Regions from separate parts of the Lysinibacillus sp. AR18-8 genome, predicted to be linked through region 2. Evidence: riboswitches for the same ligand, from Rfam matches in the RefSeq annotation. Region 2 holds a riboswitch; each other region holds the start of a gene.
The links. Region 2 has a riboswitch for S-adenosylmethionine ahead of BFM98_RS09015 (methionine ABC transporter ATP-binding protein). Riboswitches for the same ligand answer to the same signal wherever they lie in the genome.
Positions count from the first base shown of each region.

Region 1: it holds a riboswitch for S-adenosylmethionine, as region 2 does, so the genes downstream of both, BFM98_RS18420 (bifunctional homocysteine S-methyltransferase/methylenetetrahydrofolate reductase) here and BFM98_RS09015 (methionine ABC transporter ATP-binding protein) in region 2, are expected to answer to the same signal.
Region 3: it holds a riboswitch for S-adenosylmethionine, as region 2 does, so the genes downstream of both, BFM98_RS22365 (O-acetylhomoserine aminocarboxypropyltransferase/cysteine synthase family protein) here and BFM98_RS09015 (methionine ABC transporter ATP-binding protein) in region 2, are expected to answer to the same signal.

Region 1 is NZ_MDGU01000027.1:25,016-31,425, forward strand. It holds gene BFM98_RS18410 (GNAT family N-acetyltransferase) at 1-173, opposite strand, end outside; gene metH (methionine synthase) at 269-3,700, opposite strand; gene BFM98_RS18420 (bifunctional homocysteine S-methyltransferase/methylenetetrahydrofolate reductase) at 3,693-5,540, opposite strand; SAM riboswitch class I at 5,630-5,730, opposite strand; gene BFM98_RS18425 (protoporphyrinogen oxidase) at 5,830-6,410, opposite strand, start outside.
Region 2 is NZ_MDGU01000009.1:222,647-229,056, reverse strand. It holds gene BFM98_RS09040 (glycosyltransferase family 2 protein) at 1-105, opposite strand, end outside; gene BFM98_RS09035 (HEAT repeat domain-containing protein) at 106-1,149, opposite strand; gene BFM98_RS09030 (response regulator) at 1,146-2,018, opposite strand; gene BFM98_RS09025 (MetQ/NlpA family ABC transporter substrate-binding protein) at 2,221-3,072, opposite strand; gene BFM98_RS09020 (methionine ABC transporter permease) at 3,141-3,809, opposite strand; gene BFM98_RS09015 (methionine ABC transporter ATP-binding protein) at 3,799-4,827, opposite strand; SAM riboswitch class I at 4,910-5,013, opposite strand; gene BFM98_RS09010 (thioredoxin family protein) at 5,070-5,381, opposite strand; gene BFM98_RS09005 (toprim domain-containing protein) at 5,396-5,737, opposite strand; gene gcvH (glycine cleavage system protein GcvH) at 5,829-6,209, opposite strand; gene BFM98_RS08995 (arsenate reductase family protein) at 6,291-6,410, opposite strand, start outside.
Region 3 is NZ_MDGU01000052.1:120,773-127,182, forward strand. It holds gene BFM98_RS22350 (succinyl-CoA:acetate CoA-transferase ScpC) at 1-1,245, shown strand, start outside; gene BFM98_RS22355 (DASS family sodium-coupled anion symporter) at 1,319-2,800, opposite strand; gene BFM98_RS22360 (glycerol-3-phosphate acyltransferase) at 2,996-3,628, opposite strand; SAM riboswitch class I at 3,784-3,897, shown strand; gene BFM98_RS22365 (O-acetylhomoserine aminocarboxypropyltransferase/cysteine synthase family protein) at 4,014-5,315, shown strand; gene BFM98_RS22370 (hypothetical protein) at 5,648-6,031, shown strand.

The DNA of each region.
Region 1 (6,410 bases), on a different contig from region 2:
TTATCCTCAAATACAAGTAAAGGATTATCTAATGCTTGTTGCTCCCTAAACCACTGTACTTTTTCATCTAAAGTTTGTATTTCGTATCGATAGACAGCCTTGCTTGTTAAAATAATATCATTATAGATAACCAAGACCTCGGGAATATCTCTTTCTTCCATGAATCGTATCATTCTGCTCACTTTCCTTAACCAAATTGTTTTCTTCTATAGAGAAACAGAGATAGACAGTCATTGAATAGACTATCTATCTCCTCTTATTTTATGCCTTAAACATTGAAGTAGCGAGCATCAGGATGAGCAAAAACGATTGCAGATACGGATGCTTCAGGCTCCATCATAAAGCCTTCTGTAAGATGGACACCAATATCCTCAGGTTTTAATAGGCCGAATAGTTTCTCTTGATCCTCCAAGTTAGGACAAGCAGGATATCCGAATGAAAAGCGTTGACCTTGATATTTTGCAGCAAAACGATCTCTCATAGTGAAATCTGTTGCATCAGGGAAGCCCCATTGGTCACGAATTTCCTGATGCATACGTTCAGCAAAGCCCTCTGCTAATTCTAAAGCAGTCGATTGCAAGGCATGACTTTCAAGAAATTTCCCAGCCTCTTTTAACTGGCGTGCTTTAGCCATAACTCCTTGACCTGCTGTTACAACCATGAGTGCAATATAGTCCATTTCACCGCTCTCTACCGTTTTTAAGAAATCTGCAAGACATAAAAATGGTTCAACCTGCTGACGAGGGAAGGTAAAACGTTCAATTTCTGTCTTACTATCAGCAGGATTATACACAACGACATCATCACCATCTGCTTGAGCAGGGAAAAATTGATACAAACCTGATGGCTTTAATAGATCACTTTTTAAATAATCATCTACTAAATCCTTGAGCTCTGTTGCTCTTGAATCGCCCGCATCAAGCAATTGCTGAACTTGCCCTTTCAAGCCTAGATGGTGTCCCAGTAATGTACGCATATTAACATAAGGGTATAAATGAGATACAGAATAGTCTTTTTTCACATGACGTCGTAAATCCGCTGGTAAAAATACTGGCGCTCCTTTTACTGTTCGTGCAGGCTTTATTGTTACCTCTTTTGCCGGACGAGCAGCTCGTTTTTCATCGGCCGCTAAACGTTTTTGACGGGATTCTTCAATTTCTGCTAAGAAATTTTCACGTGTCCCTTCACCCATTAATAGATTCGCTTGCTCTAAGCCTTGCATAGCATCCTTTGCATAAATAACAGGACCACCATATTCATCTGCAATTTTTGTTTCAGTAAAACGACGTGAAAGTGCAGCACCACCAACTAAAATAGGAACATCAATTCCCGCCTCTTTAAAATCCTGAGCAGTAATAACCATCTGTTGCGCTGATTTCACGAGTAAACCTGACAGCCCAATAAAATCAGGTTTTTCCTTACGAATCGCTTCAATCAATTGGGCAGGAGTTACTTTAATGCCCAAATCGACTACCTTATAGCCATTATTACTTAATATAATATCAACAAGGTTTTTCCCAATATCGTGAACATCACCTTTTACTGTAGCAAGTACCATTTTCCCTTTTCCAGCACTCTCTTCATCCTTCTCCATGAATTGCTCTAAATGAGCCACTGCGGCCTTCATCACACCTGCTGATTGTAAAACCTCTGCTACAATGAGTTGATTATCATTAAATAATCGACCCACCTCAGCCATGCCCTCCATTAAAGGACCATTAATTATATCAAGTGGCGCCTCGAAGATTTCCCGTGCAGCGTCTAAATCCTCAATTAGCCCTTCTTTTGTACCTTCTAATATATAGTAAGCTAAACGACCTTCAACCGTTTTTGGAATATCAGCTTCCGTTTTTTCCTTCTTTTTATCTCGATAAAAATCTGTAAACACTGCTAATGTTTCATCATTTGTATTAAAGAGCAGGTCATTTGCGAGTTTGATTTCCTCTTCAGGGATGGATGCATAACGCTCCAATTTCTCTGTATTAACAATGGCATAATCTAAGCCCGCCTGTGTACAATGATAGAGATAAACAGCATTCAGTACTTCACGACCAACAGGTGGTAAGCCAAATGAGATATTACTTACGCCAAGTACAGTCAATGTCTGCGGCAATTTTTCTTTGATGAGACGAATGCCTTCAATTGTTTCTAGCGCTGAACCAATATACTGCTCATCCCCAGTTCCTACAGGGAACATTAATGGGTCGAAAATGATATCCTCTGGTGCAATCTCCCATTTTTCCGTTAAAAGTTGATAGGAGCGCTCGGCAATTTCGAGCTTTCGATGACGGTCAACCGCCATCCCCTTTTCATCTATCGTTCCAACAACTAATGATGCACCATATTTTTTCACGAGTGGTAATACTGCATCAAATCGTTCTTCACCATCCTCTAAATTAATAGAGTTAATGATGGCTTTCCCTTGTGAAAACTTTAATGCTTCCTCAATTACTTTTTCATCAGTTGAGTCAATCACAAGAGGCACCTTAACCTTTTTTACAACCTCCTGCATAAATCCACGCATATCGGCTAATTCATCGCGATCAGGGTTGGCTAAACAAATATCAATAACATGTGCACCATTTTTGACTTGAGCACGTGCAATCTCTGCGGCCTCCTCAAATTTCCCGTCAATGATTAAATTCTTAAATTTACGAGAGCCGATTACATTTGTTCTCTCCCCAATAAATAACGGACGCATAGAATCGTCATACAATAACGGTTCAATTCCTGATACCGCATGACCATGTGTTTTTTCTGGTAATTGACGAGGTTTTTCATCTTTTAAGATCTCACGAATGGCTGCAATATGAGCGGGTGTCGTCCCACAACATCCACCTACAATATTAAGCCAACCCTTTTCTGCAAAGCCTTTTAATTTTTGCGATAGCGATTCTGGTGATTCATGATAACACCCTTCTTCATCTGGTAAGCCAGCATTTGGGTAACAGCTAATATAGCCTGTTGAAAGCTCTGCTAATGAACGAATGTGATCCGTCATAAACTCAGGTCCCGTCGCACAGTTTAGGCCAACTGATAATGGTTTAATATGCTCGATCGAAATATAAAAGGCATCAATTGTTTGCCCTGCAAGCGTTGTACCCATCGGTTCTATTGTTCCTGAAATCATGACAGGTAGCTCTTTTCCCGTTGATGCAAAAGCGCGCTTTACGCCAAGTGTGCCTGCTTTGACATTGAGCATATCCTGACTTGTTTCTAATAACAAAACGTCGGCTCCTGCCTCAATTAATGCCTTTGCCTGTACATAGAAATTTTCCTCTAGCTCTTCAAATGTAATACCACCTGTTACTGATAACGTTTTTGTTGTTGGCCCCATAGCCCCTGCGACAAAACGTGGCCAATCCGATGTCGAATAACGATCAACTGCTTGGCGAGCAATTTCCACTGCACGCTTATTAATTTCTTCTGCTTTTGTGCCAAGATCATATTCATTTAACACAAGAGGCGTCCCACCAAATGTATTTGTACAAATAATATCTGCGCCTGCCTCTAAGTATTTATGGTGAATTTTTTCAATGACATCTGGTCTAGTAAGCACAAGATTTTCATTACAGCCATCAAGTTCCTCGCCACCAAAATCCTCTGCTGATAAATTTTCATTTTGTAGCATTGTTCCCATTGCGCCATCAAGAATTAAAATACGTTTCTCTAGTTGCTCTTCAATCGAGTGCTTAGCCATGTATACTTACTCCTTTTTTCTGTTCATCCAATTGCTCTATATATTTCATCAACTCTAGTGTCACGTCGTAACGTAAAAATGGTGTAATAAGGTAAATCCCATTGAAATATTGCGTAGCCACTTCTACTAATTCTTTGGCAATAGCAATCCCTTCCAAGGTTGCCTTTTCTTTATCTTCTCCACATGCTTTCATTCTTGTTAAGGCATCTTCAGATAATTTGATACCTGGCACTTCATGATGTAAAAATTCAGCACTTTTATAACTCGTAACAGGCATAATACCAATGTAAATTGGAGCTTGTAAATGCTTTGTTGCCTCATAAATCTCTACAATTTTCTCTTTCGTATATACTGGTTGAGAAATGAAGTAGTCTGCCCCATGCTCAATTTTCTTCTCCAAGCGTGTCACAGCACGATCTAACACACGGACGTTTGGATTAAATGCAGCAGCAACTGAAAAATTTGCTTTTTTACGAAGTGGCTTACCTGAGAAAGAGACCCCTTCATTTAATTGCTTAATTAATTGAATTAGCTCCATGGAAGATACATCATAAACACTTGTCGCACCTGGGAAATCTCCTACTTTCGTTGGATCACCCGTAACGGCCAACACATCATGAATACCTAAAGCATTTAACCCCATTAAATGAGATTGTAGACCAATTAAATTACGGTCTCGACATGTAATATGAGTTAGTGGGCGTACACCATGTGAGCTCTTCAACAATGCGCCCATTGCAATATTGCTAATACGTGGAGAGGCCAATGAATTGTCTGCCATCATAACTACATCTGCACCTGCATCATATAATTGCTTTGCTCCTTCAAGGAACCCATCAATCTCTAAATGTCTAGGCGTATCCAACTCTACTATGACAGAACGTTCACGTTTAACTTTTTCATGAAGAGGCTCATACTTTGTTGGCTCCGCTTCCCGAACAATCTCAATCTTTTTAGGCTTCGCAAGCTTCTCCTGAACCGGTGATAACTCTTCTAAATACTTCTTTGCTGCTGCAATATGTTTGGGTGTTGTACCACAGCAGCCCCCTATTAAACGTACACCTTGATCACGCAATTCAACAGCCGCTCGACCAAAATAATCAGCTTCTGATTCATAAACGACACGCCCATCCTCTAAGTCCAGTAGTGATGCATTTGGATAGGCCGACATAAATGCCTTATTAGGAAGTTCTACACCTTCAAATGCCTGAATTGTATGGTGTGGACCTAGTCGACAATTGACACCAACAATATCAGCACCTAGGGCTTCAAGCTCATGGAGAGCATTATTTAAAGACATCCCATTTTGTAGAACACCGGGCTCATGCATAGAAACTTGTGCAATAATCGGCAATTTTGTTTTTTCTCGTAGCATCTTTAAGGTTGCTGTTAATTCTTCAAAATCATAATAAGTTTCAAGTAAAAGGCCATCTGGATTCCCTGCAAGTAAGACGCTTGCTTGTTCTTCAATAGTCGCTAATATTTCATCCAAGGTTGCATCACTTTTACGAATTCCCCGAATACCACCAATTGTTCCTAAAACAAATTGACCGCCATCAGCCGCTGCTCGTTTTGCGATGGTGACAGCAGCTTCATTAAATTGTTGGACACGTGATTCCAATCCATAGCGAGCTAATTTAATGGCATTTGCACCGTACGTATTCGTTTGAATGATGTCAGCACCAGCTGCAATATATTCTCTATGAATCTTTTCAATTAACTCGGGTCTCTGAACATTCATTTCCTCATGGCAATACTCCAATCCATAGCCATATAGCACTGTGCCTATTGCACCGTCTGCCGTCAATACATGCGTTTTTAACCTTTCAAGCAATCCCATAAAATTAGCCTCTCTTCCTATGTCTCTATATAATAAAAAGCCTTCTTTCATAAAAAAAGAAGGCTTTAACGATTCATCATTGTTGTTCCTTCTCATCTTCGACTCAACGGTCTTCTGGATTTAGCACCTGACAATAAAGTTGGTTGCTGAAGCTTCAATGGGCCAGTCCCTCTGCTTCTCTTGATAAGAATTAAGTATGAATTTTTTAAATAATTAAAAGAATCATATCGTTTACTGACGAATGAGTCAAGACTATTTCACATAACAAAGTTTTTTTCCACTTAAAACCCTAGAAATTGGCAAGTTCCTTTGCAAGCTCTTCACCAATTTTTTTCCCGTTTTGAATGCAAGCACCAATACCTACGCCAAAATACGAGCACCCTGCAATCGATAAATTAGGATATTTCTCATGTAATTCTTGTAGTAATCCTTGTAATGCTTCACGATGCGCTAGATCATATTTAGGCATTTGATCAATCCATTTTGTTACATTCACAACGGTTGGCTGCTCCTCTATTCCTAGGCTCTTTCTCACATCTTCTAAAGCAACTGCTGCTAATTCTTCATCCGTCATGGCGCGTAGTTGCTCATAGGCTGGATTGATGCTCTTATAAAAGAGTCGCACAAGTAATTTATTTTCTTTCGATGTATGCTTCCATTTACGACTAGTCCAAGTTGCTGCATTACAAGTTACGTCTGAATTATGGGAAACAATATAGCCCGTTCCATCTACTGGCAATTTAGCGTCTGGCACATCAAAACCCAAATAGATAGTAATCGCTGACGCTGTCGTAAATTGGTCAAAATAGCGGTTTAAAGATTCATCCTGTAGCAGATTTTGTACAGTATCGTTCGGTAATGCTAAAACGA
Region 2 (6,410 bases):
CAGCATAGCAATGATGAACATTGTACAATATGACACGATAACGAACAGCATATAAAATAAAATAATGCCCCCAAAAAACATCATGCAATAATCAATTATTTTCATTTACTTCCCCTCTTTTCTCGCTGCAATTTCTTGGGCCATTTCAATTGCATATTGATCATTTGAGGATTCAATGAATTGCTGTAATTTGGCAATACCATGTCGATCTTCTACAATCGTTTTTGCCGCTTGGGAACGTACCCACCAATTCTCATCTTGAAGAAGCTGCTCTAAATAACTATAAGTGTAAGTAAGCGGTACATGCTTGAAAATTTTGGCAACCATTAACCTGGCTTCCCACATTTCAGAAGTCACAAAAGAGACAAAGGGATCCATCTCATCAATAATTCCTATTTCATATAGCCCTTTTAATGCTCTGATGTTAATTTCCGGTGTATCATGGTGTAATAATTTTTTTAATTCATCCAAATACTCCATATTTCTTTTTACAGCAGCAGTATCAATAACAGCAAATTGCATTTTGGCCGACAAACTATTAAAATCATGGAAAAATCGAATAAATACATTATCATCTAATAATATAAATAGTCTTCTATATTCACTTTCAGCGTAATTTACATTGGAATTTTTTATTTTCTCCATAAATAAATCTGGTTGGAAAAGCGAGTATATTTTCATTAACTGGAAATATTCTTCATCTGTAATGTTATTTTTTTCGAATTCTTGGCACTTCGTTAGCAATTCATCTATTTGTAAGTCTGCAATTCGATAGAGGGCATTCATTCGAATACTCCATCGTTTACTGGATAAATCTTTTTCGTAGAATGCTTTTAAATATTGATTGGAGAATTGTTTAATTTTTAGTTCCACCTGTTCATTCCTTATATTCTTTAAATAGGATGAAAAAATTTTTTCAATAGCTTCTACTTGGGCGCTTCCTCTAGGTACCAATACGATACTAAATAATGCGTTATTGAATAAGTAATCATACCAAAGTTGAGAATAATTTTGTAAATAACGGTCACGAACTTTTTCAAAATAGCTTTCACGCTGTCGCTGAACAAGTAAATACATTAAAAAGATAAAGAGCACAACTAATAAGAAAGAAATTATTGCCAAAAGCGTCGAAACAGTCAGCTTGATCATTGCCAAAACCTCGCAAACGTTCTTTTAATTTTGGCTTCGAGCAAACGTAAATTAAATGGTTTGACAATATATTCATCAACACCGCCCTCATAAGCATTAAGCGCTGCCCCTTCAGAATTGCGTTCTGACATCATATAAATAATAAATTTCTTTTCATTTGGCATATGTCGTAAGATATGCAATATTTCTAAGCCATTTTTCAGAGGTAAAATATCATTCATAAGAATTAGATGCATATGCCCTGATTTATAATCATCCGATTGTAAAAAGCTATAGCCATCCTCGTAAACCTTTACATCTAAAGAAAAATAAGGGATATTTATTTGCTTAAGCGTTGACTCTAATACTTGTCTAAAAATGGCGTTTTGCTCAATAATACTAACTTTCACTAATTCAGTTGGTTGCTCACAGTAATCCTTTACCTCTGCTATACTCCATGTTAATTGCTCATCCCCTGATAACATCTGTTTATTTTTATTTAACAGCTCTTCAAAAATAACGTTATTATTTCTTATTTCTGTTATAGAGGCCTTTAATGCAATCTGTTGGAACTTCCGTTCTGCTTTTAAGATGGCAAATATTCGTTTTAAAAACGCCCTAGCTTCTACATCACTACTTTGTAAAAAGAAGATGCCCCAATGATCCCCGTCGGATAATTGAAAAAGCAAGTCTGTCTTGCGTATTTTTGATTGTAAAAACGAGGTAACTTGATCATTCACATTTTCATTCAGTTGTGTAGCATTAGCTGTTTTTAAAAAGACTGCTGTTATAGTAAGGCGTGATCTAATAACACTTTCTCGCCATATTTTAAAGTAGCGCTCTACTTCATGTTCTTGCATGATGTCATGGGTGAATTTTATATCATTCATTAGAATCACTCCATCTAGTTTTTTCTTATTATTACTTTCTATCATTTATTTCGTAGATTAACAACATTACTATAGTAATAAATGTGACTAAACAATAAATAGACGTCATAAAAAATACATAGTTTCTCATCAATTTAACTACAAATAAAAAAGAGTACATAAGTCGTTAAACTTATGTACCCTTTTATAAAATTTTTAATTCTTATTTTACCGGTACTACTGCACCTTTCCACTCTTCTAAAATGAAGTCTTGGATTTCTTTAGATGTTAATACTTCTAATAATTTTTTAATTTCAGGTTTTGATTCATCACCTGCACGTACAGCGATGATGTTAACATATGGAGATTCTTTATCTTCAAGAGAAATAGCATCTTCAATTGGGTTTAAACCGTTATCGATGGCAAAGTTAGAATTGATAAGTACTGCATCGCCTTCATCGTTTTCGTACATTTGTACAAGCATTTCTGGGGCAGTATTTGCATCGAATTTAAAGTTTTTAGGATTTTCTTCAATATCCTTTAATTCTGCTGCTGTTTTATCAATGCCTTCTTTTAATTTGATTAAGCCTTTAGCCTCTAACAATGACAGCATACGACCATGGTCAGATACTGAGTTAGAAAGTAAAATTGTTGCGCCTTCAGGCAGGTCTTCTAACGTTTTATATTTTTTAGAGTAAATACCGATTGGTTCAATATGAACGCCACCTGCATTAACGAAATCATAGCCATTGTCTTTAATTTGTAGCTCTAAGTAAGGAATGTGCTGGAAATAGTTTGCATCAAGTGTTTTTGAGTCTAAATCTTGGTTTGGTAGAACATAATCTGTATACGTTTCAATTTTAAGGTCTATGCCTTCTTTAGCTAAGATCGGTTTTGCTTTTTCTAAAATAACTGCGTGTGGTGTATTAGAAGCACCTACTTTTAATATTACGTTTTCTTTGCTATCTGTTTGATCGCCAGATGCTGATTTTTCATCTTCTTTTTTATCTGTACCGCAAGCTGCTAATGCTAGTACAAGTATTGATAAAAATAATCCTGCTAATAACTTTTTCATTTATGACACTCCCTTTTATTTGTTTAAAATATGTTAGCGGTAAAAACCGGAATAACCCCTTTTTCTTGCTAGCGTTTATCAATTTTCTCGGTAATTAAATCACCAATCCATTGAATAATAAATACGACTACTAAGATCAAAATAGTTGCCATTAATGTCACATCTTGGCGATTTCGCTGGAAGCCGTCTAAGAAAGCTAAGTTACCAAGACCACCTGCACCAATAATTCCTGCCATCGCTGTATATCCTACAAGAGCAACAGCCGTTACAGTGATACCAGAAATCAAAGCTGGTAATGATTCCGGAACCAATACTTTCCAAATAATCGTAGAAGTTTTTGCTCCCATTGAACGGGCTGCTTCAATCACACCTTTATCAATTTCACGTAACGCAATTAATACCATACGAGCATAAAACGGTGCTGCACCGATAATTAAAGCAGGTAACGCCGCATTGGCACCGCGAATTGTACCTAGTAAAAACTTCGTAAATGGAATTAATAAAATAATTAATACGATAAATGGAATGGAACGGAAAATATTAACGAGTGATCCTGTTAAAAAGTTAACGATTTTATTTGCCCATAACTGATTGGGGCTAGTTAGAAATAGAACAATACCAATGACTAACCCAAGAATAAATGTCACAACCGTTGATATAGCTGTCATGTATAAAGTTTCATAGGTAGCTTGCCACATATTTTCCCAGTCTACATTCGGAAAGAGATTAGTTAGCATTTTCAATCACCTCCGTCTGTACTTCCACTGTATTTAAATAACGAAGGGCTTCAGTGACGTTTGTCTGAGAGCCATCAATTTGCACAATCAATGTACCATATGCACCATTTTTTGTTTGCGAAATATTTCCGTGAACAATACTTACTTCTACATCAAATTGTTTCACAAGATGTGAGATGACAGGCTGTTCTGTTTTTTCACCAACAAAAATCAATTTGACAAGTTGTCCAGTTGGATAGTTTGTTTTAATTTGTGCTACCGTATCCTGTGTTTCCTTAGTGTCTGTAATTTGAGATACAAACTTCTTAGTAATAGCCGCCTGTGGGGCTTGGAAGACTTGTAATACCTCACCACGTTCCACAATTTCGCCTGCCTCCATCACCGCTACACGATGACAAATTTTGCGGATGACATGCATTTCGTGGGTAATCAGGACGATTGTTAAGCCTAAGCGTTCATTTATATCTACGAGTAAATCAAGAATGGCATCCGTTGTTTCAGGGTCGAGTGCGGATGTCGCCTCATCACATAGTAAAACCTCTGGATTATTCGCTAATGCACGTGCAATTCCTACACGCTGCTTTTGTCCCCCGGAAAGCTGGGATGGATATGCCTTATCGCGCCCTTCTAAGCCTACAAGGGCAATTAATTCCTTCACACGCGCTTCACGTTGAGCCTTTGGGAAGCCTGCGATTTCTAAAGGGAATGCAATATTTTCGGCAACTGTTCTTGACCAAAGTAAATTAAAATGCTGGAAAATCATACTTACCTTTTGTCTAGCTGCTCTAAGCTTTTGCCCTTTTATCGATGAAAATTCTTGATTGTTCACCGTTACTGTTCCTGCTGTCGGTTTCTCTAAACCGTTTAATAAACGAATCATGGTACTTTTACCAGCACCACTATAGCCGATAATGCCAAAAATTTCACCTTTATTAATAGTAAGGTTGACGTCTTTGACTGCCGTTAATTCGCCATTTGCTGTTTTGTATTTCTTTGTAATATTTTGAAGCTGGATCATAGCGAATACTCCTTTTCTCATATAGAAAACCCCTTCACTCACAGACAAGTAGAAGGGGTCACGTATGATACGTTAAACCGTTCTCTCATCTTTCAAAGAAAAATCTTTGGGTGATTTGGCACCTTTTCACATTGTGATGGTTGCCGGGCTTCATAGGGCACTTCCCTCCGCCACTCTTCATAAGAGTTCGATATATTTAATGTTTTAGTAATATATTTGATACTTTACCACGCTAGTAAAGTTCAGTCAATTGATTTTTTTAACAATTCATATAAAAATGGTACGGATTGAAAAGCATAAATCTTTTCTGTCACTTTTCCGCCATCACTGATGAGTAGACATGGAACACTTTCAATTTGATGCTCATAAGCTATGTGTTCCAAAAAGTTGATATTTGCTTTACCAATTTGTAGCTGTGGCAGTAATTGCTCAATAATGGACATCATTTTAGATGCCACTGCACACGTTCCACACATCGGTGTATATAAATAAAATGCAGTTTTCTCTCCCGACTGTTTAGCCGCTTCCCACTGCTCTATTGACCATTCTTCCATTTACTCACGCAACCTTACAAAATATATTCATTATGGATTGAAAAATGTGCACGCAGTAAGATCATTGCTAGCACTTTTCTTGGTGTCGTTTCTACTTCCTTGTATGTTGGCATTGTGCGCAGATGCTCAGCCTCTGGATAATGTCTGTCCATTAATGCACGTAGCTTATCACCAGAAGTATCTGCATCAAAAAAAGTAAATAGCTCACAGCCCTCATAGGGATCCAGTAGTTCTTCTAATTGATGCACACCAATTGTACCATTCGTACATAGTATTGTAACATTCTCATTCAAAATAGGCTCAATTTGTAGCTTATCTGAGCGCCCTTCTACTATCAAGCATTTTCCCTCGAACATTACGCCACCTCCATTTAGAGATCCCCACTTATAAGTCATTATATAACAAAAAACGCCGGTAGTTTCCGACGTTTTTCGATTATGGCTTGTCTTATTCAGCGATCATTTCTTCGTATTGCTCTGCTGTCATTAGTTTCTCAACTTCTGATGCGTCAGCAGGCTCAACAACGATCATCCATGCTTTTTCATATGGTGATTCATTAACGAATTCTGGGCTATCTTCTAAATCTGCATTTACTTCAACTACAGTACCTGAGATTGGTGCATATAATTCAGAAACAGTTTTTACTGATTCTACGCTACCGAATGGATCATCTGTTTTGATTTCGTCGCCAACTTGTGGAAGCTCAACGAATACGATATCTCCTAATTCAGATTGTGCGAAGTGAGTAATACCAATACGTACTTTTCCATCTTCTACTTTTACCCATTCATGTTCTTCAGAGTATCGTAAGTCTTTAGGTGTGCTCATGCAAAAAACCCCTCCATAAATATGTAATATATTCACTTTCAGTGTGCCATACTTCTCCTATAAATACAAGGTTTAATACGGTTATTTCCAAGCTTGCTCAAAATCTACTTCTTTAAAACCTAAAGTAACTTTTTTTCCATCTGTCACGATGGGACGTTTCATTAACATGCCATCTGAAGCAAGTAGCTCAAGCTGCTCATC
Region 3 (6,410 bases), on a different contig from region 2:
GATGCTGGCATTCGTAATAAAATCAATAGCGGTGATATCACATTTGTCGATGCCCATCTTTCCCATAATGCTGAGCTTGTTCGTCAAGGCATTATTGGACCAATTGATTTTGCGATCATTGAAGCGGCTGCTATTACAGAAGAAGGCTTATTAATTCCTACAACTTCAGTTGGTAACTCTCCCATTTTTGTGCAAGAAGCAGACCAAGTCATCATTGAATTAAACGTAGCACAGCTTGATGCATTAGAAGGTATACATGATATTTATGTACCTGCACAACAAGGAAAACGTGATCCAATTCCTTTACAGAATGTCTCTGATCGTCTTGGTATAATTGGAATTCCACTAGATTTAGATAAAGTAAAAGGCATCGTCATTTCGGATATATTAGATGCGCCATCAACGATTGTCCCTGCAGATGAAGAGACAGATGTTATGGCTAATCACTTATTAAATTTCCTACGTGAAGAGATTAAAGTAGGTCGCTTAACAACAAGTTTGCGTCCAATTCAATCTGGGGTAGGTTCAGTAGCAAATGCTGTATTGCTAGGCTTTAAAGACTCTGAGTTTGAGAACTTAGAAGTTTATTCAGAAGTTCTCCAAGATGCAGTATTTGAATTAATGGATGCAGGGAAAGTGAATTTTGCATCTGCTACTTCTATTACCCTTTCTGAGCAAGTAGGAAACCGTGTTTATGGGAATTTTGAAAAATATGCTGATAAATTAGTGTTGCGCCCTCAAGAAATTTCAAATCAGCCTGAAATTATTCGTCGACTCGGATTAATTTCAGTGAATACGGCATTGGAATTAGATATTTACGGCAATGTGAATTCCACACATGTTTCTGGTACAAAGATGATGAATGGTATCGGAGGGTCTGGTGACTTTGCTCGTAATGCACGTTTAGGAATTTTTGTAACAAAGTCTTATGCTAAGGGTGGAGATATTTCGAGTATTGTCCCAATGGTCTCACATGTGGATCATACGGAGCATGATGTTGATGTCATTGTAACTGAACAGGGCGTAGCAGATTTACGAGGACTTGCTCCAAAAGAACGAGTGGGACTTATCATTGATAATTGTGCACATCCTGATTATAGGGAGCAGCTGTGGCAGTACTTTAATGATGCCAATGAGGCAACGGGTGGACATCACACACCACATGACCTAGAAAAAGCACTATCATGGCACGTTAACTATGCGAAAAACGGTACGATGAAGGACCCTGCTTTTACGAAACAATAGTCTTATCTTAAAAGCCTTGAAGGACAGATAGTCTGTTTCTTCAAGGCTTTTACGTTTTAATTTAATGAAAGTTCTATAATAATCCAATCCATTTCCAATAAGTTGCAGAGAACAAAAGTACGAGAAGGAAACCGATAATGGTTAAGGGAATTCCAGATTTCAAGAAATCCTTTGTTGTAAAGGAGCCTGTACCATAGGCAAGCATGTTTTGTGGTGCACTAATTGGTAACAGGAAGCCAAAGCTTATGACGAATTGTTGCACAATAACAAAACCAACTTGATCAACATTAGCCGTTAATGTGGAGGCTAAAACGATAAACACAGGTATAAGTGCTGAGGCTAAGCTAGTTGCGCTTGCAAAACCTAAATGAATCAAAATGTTAAATAAAGTTACGAGTGCGATGGTTGCTAGTAAAGGCATAGTATCTAGCCCAAGTGAACCAAAAACTTTATCTGATAACCATGCAGCACCTTGCGTATTTAGTAAAATGGTTCCTAACATAATGCCTACCGCAAAGACGATAATTGTCCCCCATGGAATATGAGGCTCAACTTCCTTCCATGAATACACACCGATTTTAGGCATTAATAGAATCGCGATAGCAATAATTGTGACTGTTGTCGTATCAAATGGATGTAGCTTCCCTTCAGTTGCCCAGAAAAATAGTAAAACTACGGATGTAATGATTAAACGAATTTCAGGAGCCTTTAATGGGCCAAGCTCTGCAAGCTGTTTTTTGATGACCTCTTTACCACCTTCGATATTGCTAGTCTCAGGTTTAATTAAAGCAATCATAATGAAAAATAAAAAGATCGACATAATAATTGAGAAGGGGGCTGCATAAAGTAGCCAAGCACCCCATGAAATATCCACATTAAATTGCTCTTGGATAAAGTTTAAAGCCACCATATTTTGAGCTGCTGCAGTTTTAATACCAATATTCCAAATGGAAACGGCTTGTACCGAAGTAATAACTAATAAGGCAGCAAGCCGACTATCACGTGGTAAACCAAATGCTGCCACCATTCCAAGCAATATCGGTACTACCGCGCCAGCTCGTGCTGTAGCAGAAGGTACAAAAAATGCGAGGACGATAGACACTAAAATAGCGCCAAATACGATAGCTTTTGTTTTCGTTCCTACCAGTGAAAGAATCCAAAGTGCAAGTCGTTTATGTAGATTAGTAATTTGCATTGCTGCCGCTAGAAAAAGAGCTGCTGCTACTAAAGCAACGGCAGAATTACTAAAGCCACTTAAAGATAATTTTAATGCGCTAGCTGTTCCTAGCTCTGTAGTTGGATTATCCATTGACGGAGCGAGTCCTAGTAAAACAGTTACTAGTGCAATGATCATGGCCGAGCTCACAGGATATGAAACGGCCTCTGTAACCCAAAGGATGACTGCAAAAGCTAAAATGGCTAAAGCTCGTTGCCCAGCTATAGGTAAATCACCATTGTTAGGTAAAAAGGTAATAATGATTAGTAACGCGAATGCCAAGCCAATCCATAGTGGCTTTAAATTAAGTTTTGTAGCTGCTTGCTTTGGTGAAGACATATTTTCTCATCCTTTCTACGATAAAAATGACGATTATTATCCATAACATCGGCCTGTATAATGTTTTATTGAGATAAGAATATGTCTATTTTATTGTAGAAAAAAATCTATGTGAAAATGTTGTTTTTTACAGCAATATGAGTAGATAAAGAGAAAAAATACGGTCACAAAAAATACAAAAATATCCATTAAATATTATTTCTTTTTCTTAAAGGCAGAAGTTACTTTAGGCTCTGTTCCATTGACTAATCGTTTAATATTTTCGAGGTGCAGGATGATGGCTATGCCAAAAAGAAGAAGAGCTATAATGGTTGGGCCAATGCCAGGAATCCATAAATAAGTTACTGTACAAAACACGAGATAAAATTCTAGAACACCTACAATTAAATAATTTGTTGCAAAGGATAAAATAACAAATAAAATAAGTGCAAATAAACCAATCTTCCAATCAACAGCAAGTAAAATACCAATGATGGAGGCCGTTCCTTTCCCGCCGTTGAAGCCCATGTAGAAGGGGAAATTATGACCTAAAATAACCCCAGCAGCCATAATATAAGTAAGCAGCCAAATTTGTTCTTCTGTTAAATGAATGGCGTCCCCTAGATAAAAATGCGCACCTATAATAGCGACAACGCCTTTGCCTATATCGATGAGGGCTACTAAAACGCCATACTTCCAGCCAAGGGAAAGAGTAGCATTAGAGGCACCAGCATTACCGTGGCCAGCCTTTTTTAAATCAACCCCCGATAAAAATTGAGCCACTTTAGAGCCGTGAATACAGCCTATTAAATAGCCAATCATAAGAAAAATGATCACGGCCTTTACCATAAAAATACTCCTCTCAAAATTTTTTCTAAAATAGTGTATGCGTTCATATTACGTATAAGAGCAGACAGAAGTTTCGGAAAAAATAAAATTTACTTGTTGACAGAAAAAAACTCTATGTTTATACTGTGTAACAACGATGGAAATTGAATCTCATACTCTTATCAAGAGCGGCGGAGGGATAGGCCCTATGATGCCCGGCAACCAGTAAGCAATGAGCTTACTAAGGTGCTAATTCCTACAGATTCTTACTTGGATCTGGCAGATAAGGGGAGGAAAACTTGCAACCGCAACCCTCTTCTTAGCTGAAGAGGGTTTTTGTTTTCTACAGAAAAATCCTCCTCATCTCCGGTACCATCGTAAAAAAATAACCATTTGGAGGTACACAATGACAAATTTTAAACCAGAAACATTGCTGTTGCATGGTGGTCAAGAGCCAGACCCAGTGACGGGTTCTCGCACAGTTCCAGTCTATCGCTCAACTGCTTTCGTATTTAAAGACACTGCTCATGCGCAACGTCTTTTTGCCTTAGAGGAAGCAGGGAACATTTACACACGAATTACCAACCCAACAGTTGATGTGTTTGAAAAACGTGTGGCTTTATTGGAAGGTGGAACAGCAGCAGTAGCACTTTCATCTGGTGCAGCAGCTATCGCATTTTCCATTTTAAATCTAGCTGGAGCTGGTGATGAGATAGTAGCAGCTAGTTCTTTATATGGTGGTACGTATAATTTATTTGCTAACACATTGCCAAACTATGGTATTAAAACAATTTTTGTAGATGAAACAAACCCAGAGAATTTCAAAGCAGCGATTACTGATAAAACAAAAGCTGTCTTTGCAGAGGTTTATGGTAATCCAAGTTTAAAGGTTTTAGATATTGAGGCAGTAGCTAAAATTGCACATGATAATGGTCTACCATTAATTATTGACAGCACGTTCGCTTCTCCTTACGGTTCTACACTTATTGAATACGGCGCAGATGTTGTAGTTCATTCAGCAACTAAATGGATAGGAGGTCATGGTACAACTTTAGGGGGCGTTGTTGTAGACGCTGGTAAGTTTGATTGGACTAGCGGTCGATTCCCTGGTTTTACTGAACCAGATGCCTCTTACCATGGTCTACGTTATGGAATTGATACAGCTTCTGCTGCCTTTGCTACAAAGCTACGTGTACAATTATTACGTGATTTTGGTCCAACATTAAGTGCTGATGCTGCTTTTAATTTATTGCAAGGGTTAGAAACGCTTCATCTGCGTATCCCTAAACACAATGAAAATGCATTGGCAGTGGCTGAGTATTTACAAAACCACCCATCTGTGGAGTATGTAAATTATAATGGCCTAGAAGATTTTCCGACACATGAGTTAGCAAAAAAATATTTAAGAAATGGCTTCGGTTCAGTGCTTACATTTGGCATAAAGGGTGGACGAGAAGCTGGGCGAAAGCTTATTGATAGCGTGAAATTATTTTCACATGTAGCAAATGTAGGTGATGCAAAGTCATTAATTATTCATCCAGCTTCCACTACTCATCAGCAACTATCAGCAGACGAATTAGTTCAAGCTGGTGTAACCGAGTCGCTCATTCGCTTATCCATCGGTTTAGAGGCAGTAGAGGATATTATTGCTGATTTAGATCAAGCCATTACACAGGCTACAACAACTGAACAAACAGTAGAAGCTTAAAGTTTAAAGAAAATGGTAAGATGTTGTGACGTTAACGTATTTTCTCATTCGATTAGCCTCATTTGGTAATGCGTTAAACGTTGCTACATCAATCTATTACTGCACCCGTTAATTATCAGAACCTTATAAAAAATAATACCAAGTAATTTTATATGTATTATTGACTTTATTAAATCCATGTTATATACTAGGAAATAAGTTAACAGTACGAAAATTTTTTTAAAAAAGGTAAATGTTTTCATAAGTGCTCCCCCACTTTTGAATATATAGAAGAGTAGTTGCCTAGCCAGTGATTACTCTTCCCAAAAACTGATGATAAAGGAGTGTTTAAAATGGGTAACATCTATAGTGCGCAAAACATTGTATCCTATCTAATATATGAGCTAAATGAAGGGCATGTATTTGTCAACAATAAATCCATTCAACACCTTCTTACATCAGTCGAAAGAAAATGGCAGGAAGTATTTGGTCATACAGCATTTCAAGAACATGTTTTTACTGAAAAGGACTTTACTGTAAAGGAAGTATTTGAGGCATATGAACAGTACGGTGTGAGCCATATCTCACTTCCTGCAACAGAGTTTTACTTGAAGTATGGTACATTTCAATTAGTGGAACGTACGTATGCAATACCAAATTTTACAGAAGAAGAGATTAGTCTTGTTCAACAAGCTTTAGCACAATATCGTTATCAATTGCTTTCAAAAGCAAGTTAAAACCCCCTCATATTTTTAAGCTCATTCTCTGCTGCTACAGGGAATGAGTTTTTTCTTTAAAGGGATTGTTATGAGTGTCTGAGCATACATATATATAATAGAAGAAAGACATTCATATATTGAAATGTAATAGTCAATATTTGTTCAAATCTTATAGATTGATTAATAAAACGTATAATAAAGGGAATGAAACCGATTTCTTTTGCACATCTAGAGAAAACAAATGTCCTTCCTAGAAAGATTTTTCTTGTGCAAAGCGTGTATTTGCGTTACAATTTTCTTTAAGTTAAATTTTGAATTATTTGAATTTGTGTGTGTCCTAACACATATAGAAATAGCGAAACTCATACAAAGAGAGTTGTTGGCTAAAGACTGCGGT